One region of the Paenibacillus sp. FSL R5-0749 genome, then DNA from elsewhere that is predicted to be linked to it. Evidence: riboswitches for the same ligand, from Rfam matches in the RefSeq annotation. Region 1 holds a riboswitch; the other holds the start of a gene.
The links. A riboswitch is a leader RNA that binds a small molecule or an ion and turns the genes downstream of it on or off. The one in region 1 is predicted to bind FMN.

Region 1 (3,173 bases):
CAGGTGTGCGCCCGCGGGTTGGCTTCAATCCAAACAATCCGCTAAAGGAAGCTGGGATACGAATCGAACCGCCTCCGTCACTGGCTCCAGCCAGGGGAACAATACCCGAAGCTACAGCGGCAGCGGCACCACCGCTTGATCCACCTGGCGAGTGGTTGATATTCCAGGGATTGCGACTTGGACCATGGAGGCGGGGCTCTGTAATATTTTTCAAGCCAAACTCGGGCGTATTCGTATGTCCTATGACGATAAAACCCGCATCACGGAGTCGAGTGACAAAATTGGAATTGCGTAATGCCCGATGCTCGCTGAACAGACGGGAGCCTGAAGTCAGAAATTCACCTTCCAAGGATTGCGAGATATCTTTCAGGAGTAGGGGCACACCGGCAAAAGGTTGTTCTCCAGGGCGAACCAAGCTTGCTTCCTCCCGTGCGCGAGTTTCGTATGTACGAATAACCGCATTGAGTTGCGGATTCACTTCTTCAAGGCGTGCAAACGCCGCTTCCAGCAATTCAACCGGGGATACTTCCCGGGATCGGATCAGTTCAGCCAAACCTACGGCGTCGTAGGAGGTATATGAGAATGAAGACATGATGATCGTTCCTCTCTGAATATAATTCATCTGTTTATTCCATATGTCATCGTACCACCGGATTGGACAAAAGACAAAACATAGAAGAGACGTAGTGCAATGATTTGCATATTCGATATGAGGTTGAAGGGAAAAGAGGGGAGGAGTTTCGATATCAGTTGCGATATCGAATAAAATAGGGGGTTAGTAGCTCGTATTACTCATTGAGAAAATGATCTAGTCATATCAATGGAGTGGAAATGAAAAAGCCATTGCTCATCTAATCCGATGTACAATGGCTTTCTTTTAATATTTGATAATTATTGATCTATATGTGATGTGGATATTACCTTACTCTGTTCGCAGCTTTGGTGCCGCATCGGCCACAGTGGATGATCTTTCTTGCTGTTTGGAAATGGCAAAGAGGGCAACCCAGATCAAGATGAAACCAAGCAACTGCTCCCATGTAATCAGTGTACGGAAAGCAATCCAGTTCACCAACACACCTGCCATCGGGAAGCTAAGCTCTGCGAGTGTTGCAACAGAAGCTTTGGTTGACGACAGACCTTTGTAATACAGCAGAAGACTTAGCAAACCTGGTAACAATGCCTGACCAAGAATATTGAGGATAACAGCAGTCTGTTCACCCGTTCCGGATGGAAACGTCCATGCCGCACCTTCGTTCCACGTCATAAAAATAAGGAGCGGGAGCGCAACGACAAAGCGAAGGGAGGTGACGGTTTCGTAACGCGCCTGTCCCAGCATCAATCGTCCCATAACGGTTGAACCTCCCCATAAGGCAGCAGCCCCAAGGGATAACAAGCTTCCAGCATGAATCCAGTTGTCCCAGTTACCTAATGGCAATGTGAAGCCGAATGTGAGCAGATACGTTCCTGCTAATGCGATGAAGAACAATCCACCGAAGCGACGTGGTAACGTCTCTTTCAATAACAGCTTAGCCAGCACGATAGCGAAGAGTGGTTGCATTTTTTGCAATAAAAGAACCGTGTTTGGATCATTATGCGTAAGTGCCATGGTGAACAACACCGTTGCGAGAGCTGAACCTCCCCATGAGATAAAGATCACGGCAATCCAGTGGCGAGCACGCAGGTTTTTCAGATCAGCCCGGAATTTCCACAGCACAGGAATGGCGATCAGACTGACGATGATATGTTCCACCAGTACAATCTGCGTGGATGTCATCGTATTTAGCAAAATAATGCGGAAGAGTGGGTCGACACCCCATAAAGCGGCGCCGAGAACTACAAGCCAGAATCCGGTATTACTTCGTTCCTTGCGGTAAACAGGTGATGCTGCTGATGTCTTTTCCATATTCAGGACTCCTTCGTCAGAACACGGAATCTTCAGTTGGCAAAATCGACAAAAGCCCTCGTTTTGGTATATACCAAATAAACGGGGGCTCATCCAAGGACATGCGTCAGGAAAGAGGCCTTCCCGTGAACGGCATGTCAATGTGTTGATCTTCTCTCATCCGGACTGTACCGTCGGCCTTGGATTCACACCAAGTCAGTCGCTAAATGTCCTTTGTTAAGAACAAATAGCGAGTCGCGGGCTGGTTCCGAAGAACATCACCGCCGGTTGGGAATTGCACCCTACCCCGAAGATCCTATTCAATTATATAGTGTATTGAACAAGCTGTAACATTAATAAGTTCATCTTATTCCTGTAAGCGCTAGCAGTTCAAGCATTTTTTTAGAAAACGATTTTCCAGCTTCCTTGCTGTCTGCGAACGAGCACAATCTGTCCTGCGTGATAGGCATCGTGAAGTATCCAGCGGGCAAGTTCGTGTGCCCATTTCTCTTCAGAGTCCATATAAGCAGCTTCAAGGTCTGACTCTTCAAGTGCAGCCAATTGATCTCGCAACTGTTGGGCTAATCGAGTTGTACTCTTCATCAGTGTATTCCATCCGGCTTCATCCGTTGCATCCCCAGGATTGCCAAACGTGTATTCATTGGAGTCTACAGCAGGAAGGGTAGGTTCTTTACCTTGCATGCGACATAATAAGCGATGATTGTAATAATACATATGGTTAACCAACTGCCAGATGCTTAATCCTCCTGAGGGTGGAATCCAGGCTGCTTGCTCTGCTGTAAGACCTTCCAAAGACTTCGACAAAGGTACAATCCAATTGCATTGATCCCATGTATCATCCTTTTGAATCAGTAACACATCTAATGCTGTTGTTTTCGTCATTGCCGTTCCTCCTTGAGTATTATTGTGATGTGTGACGTAACTAGCTAAAACTGATTAATGAGGTTACACTTAATATAACACATCAAAGACAGAGTGTAACCACCTTTATTAAATTAAGATGGTTACACTAAACGGAGGTAGACATGGACAGACTTTGGACTGATTTTGTAAACAGCGATTATCACGATTGGCGTGGGGGAGATCGATCGGAGGACAGGCTCGGGAAGGCGAACTGGCAGCAAGAATTTCTGGATCGATGGCAACTTCAGGCTTCTGTTCCTGCTTCTCCAGAAGATGAGTTATTGATGAGAGACTTCAGGAATGAATTGATGGCTCTTGGAGCCCGCTTGTCTTCTGGAGCATCATTAACGGATGAAGAACAACAATG
Region 2 (3,173 bases), 490 kb from region 1:
CATCATGAAATAGTGCAAAATGAGCATAATGGATCTGGCGAAAGTTCTGGCATGGGGTTATTCTGTCGTTAGACGAAGCGACAAGGGAGGATGAAGAACCTTTGAATACAGTGGATCAATTACGTTTGTTAAAACAAGTCTATAGCGGACCCACACGATGGGACGAGGAACTACAGGCATCCCGACATGATGTTTCTCAGAGTATATCCACACCGGATTTAGAAGCGCTTGAGACAGCGGGGCATGAACCGAACCGGTTTGTACGTCCGGGGCATGATGAAACGATCGCTGAGCTGAAACAACTTGCAAATCAATGGACGATAAATGAAGCAGCACAGGCCTTTGTCGCATCGATGTGGTCAGCACCCATGATCTGGCGCTCGCTGATTACGGGCAAGCTTATTGCAAGCGGTATGCCAAGCCATGAACACACGCCATATCCATCTTCGAGTACTTGTCAGATCTGCGGATTAAGCGTAGATCAAGCAACCGACTCGACGTTACAATGGTATTGGCGCATGACCAATGGAACACCTTTGGATGGTGATCCCTTTGGACAAGTACTGGCACTCCGAGAGCTAGCTGCCGCGCAGGAGCTTCCAATACCTAATGATTACGACCGCTGGACACTCTGTGCGGTGTTAACAGTGCTGCGCCAATTACCTCCAAAAACACGCTACAGCAAAGCAGCAATAGCACTCAAGAAGGAACGTCTTTTGCCTACACAAAAGGAATATGCTTATCGGGACTTGCTTGAGACATTAGCTCTGATTGGCATACTGGATACGCCGGAACATCCCGGAATGATCACAGAATACACGACTTACATACAGCGTGACGCGCGCCCCAATGTGCGGGTTGAGGTACAGGCTCCTCTGGCGTGGTGGGACTCATCTATCGGAATCAATGAGAACAACCTGAACAAGATATTCCATGATTTTGATCTGAGTAGCATATCTCTTGCGGATAAACCTGAAGAGAGTCCACCTGTAAAGGAAACGATCCTGGGAGCATTGGAGAAGATGAGAAGTGTTCGAGGGAAAGTGCCAAAGAAATCTCCTGATGCAGGCACAGGGGAGGCAGAAGCTGGAGATGTGTATGCTGTTCGGGTCCGGGAAGGTGTATGGGTGACGGTATACTGTCATGAAGTCAGAGACAAACGCGTTATCGTTGAATATCTCGATGGTGTCTTTCCTGACATGCCGGGAAAAACCGATTTGCAGAGAACGTTTCGACCGAGAACGACTGGACGCTGGCAATGCTCGGCTATCGCGATCGATTCCACAAGTTGGGTCAGAAGAGTTGCGAGAGGTATTCCGCTTCCCAGTTCGCCGCTGCCAGAACCTGACCGCTTGCCATTTCACAATGCCAAAGATTTGAAGCATATGGTGCGTTGGTGTTTTCCTGATATGTAGAATGCTGTGATGGAACTGAGAAGGATGTAAACTAAAATCTATAATCTAAAAACTTAAAATCGTGTCTCTTAGTGAGATGCGGTTTTTTTGCTGTATCTTAGCTTATTAAAAGTTAGTATGTGACAAAAAGGAACAAAAAACAATTGATTTTTTGGCATTAAAGTGCTAACATCCAATTAATAACGAAAGCAATCCTTCAGGGCAGGGTGCAATTCCCTACCGGCGGTGATGCAGGGAGTGTAAGGACACATGTCCAGCACTTGATGCAAAGTCCGTGACCTGTCTGCCTGTGGCAGATGGCTGATCTGGTGTAATTCCAGAACCGACAGTATAGTCTGGATGGGAGAAGGAGAGGTGCAGACCTAACAGGTTTGCATTCAGCAGGAGTTGGCTGTACAGTCACGATGTGTTTGTCTTGCACTGTGCAGGGAAGATCCGGTTAGGCCGGACAGTTCCATACATATGCCACACGATAAAGCTCTTTACCTGTAATTGATGTTCATTAAGGTATGTGTCTATTTTCACTTGTCCGAAATGAAGTTTTGGGCAAAGTGTTGGCGTGCTGTATCCATTTGACTCCTGTTGTTGACATTTGTCTCTCATCATCCCCATCGAACGGTTGTTCGACGGGGATTTTTTAATAAACAAGACTTTAAACCGCGGGGTGAACGGATTTGGAAATGATCAATGATGAATTTTATATGGCACTGGCACTAGATATGGCGGAACGAGCACAGGGACAGACGGGAATTAATCCGGTTGTTGGATGTGTGGTTGTGAAAGAGGGGCGTATTGTAGGCCTTGGGAGCCATCTGAAACGTGGAACCGGTCATGCGGAGGTACATGCACTGAACATGGCGGGCAGCGATGCAGAAGGCAGTACGGTATACGTTACACTTGAGCCCTGCAGTCATTATGGCAAGACGCCACCTTGCAGTGAACGCCTGATTCATGAAAAGGTAAAACGTGTTGTGGTATGTTGTGAAGATCCAAATCCGCAAGTATCCGGCAGAGGCATAAGCATGCTTCGTCAACAAGGCATTGAAGTTGAAGTTGGCGTACTGCGTGAGCGTGGAAGACGCATGAATGAAAAATTCATTAAATTTATTACAACAGGCCTTCCTTTCGTGACACTGAAAACGGCTACGACTTTGGATGGGAAAATTGCCACTCGCAGCGGAGACAGTAAGTGGATCTCCAACGAGTCCGCTCGTGAGATTGTGCATGCCCTTCGTCATCGTCACCAAGGCATTATGGTTGGTGTCGACACGGTGATCGCAGATAATCCGGAGCTTACAACCCGCTTGCAAGTGGAAGGCATCAGCCCGGTACGAATCGTGGTGGATTCCAAGTTGCGTCTTCCAGTAGGTTCCAAAATGGTTAAGGATGGTCTTGCTCCAACATGGGTATTGACAACAGACGAAGCCAGTCCTGAAGCTGCTGAACGTTTGGAAGCCTACGGTGTTGAAATTATCCGCTGTGGTCCTGGACCACGTGTGGATCTGTTAAACGGACTTAGCAAGTTGGGTGAGCGTGAGATTGGTTCGATTTTGCTTGAAGGCGGAGGCACTCTGAATGGAGCGATGCTGGAGGCACGGTTGGTCGATCGACTGCTCATGTTTATCGCTCCTAAGATTGTAGGCGGTTATGATACACCTGGCAGTTTCCGCTTCGAGGGTGTGGAACGTATGAACCAGGCAATTCAATTGAATCAGTTGGAGATCGAACAAGTTGGAGATAATATCAGCATTGGCGGTA

Region 2: another riboswitch for FMN. It lies ahead of ribD (bifunctional diaminohydroxyphosphoribosylaminopyrimidine deaminase/5-amino-6-(5-phosphoribosylamino)uracil reductase RibD); the one in region 1 lies ahead of MKY85_RS16980 (DMT family transporter).

The regions. Positions count from the first base shown of each region.
Region 1 is NZ_CP152005.1:3,858,943-3,862,115, reverse strand. Features, by position in the region: gene MKY85_RS16985 (amidase) at 1-592, opposite strand, end outside; gene MKY85_RS16980 (DMT family transporter) at 923-1,903, opposite strand; FMN riboswitch at 2,048-2,201, opposite strand; gene MKY85_RS16975 (DinB family protein) at 2,285-2,785, opposite strand; gene MKY85_RS16970 (CGNR zinc finger domain-containing protein) at 2,929-3,173, shown strand, end outside.
Region 2 is NZ_CP152005.1:4,349,087-4,352,259, reverse strand. Features, by position in the region: gene MKY85_RS19335 (hypothetical protein) at 111-1,415, shown strand; FMN riboswitch at 1,604-1,770, shown strand; gene ribD (bifunctional diaminohydroxyphosphoribosylaminopyrimidine deaminase/5-amino-6-(5-phosphoribosylamino)uracil reductase RibD) at 2,090-3,173, shown strand, end outside.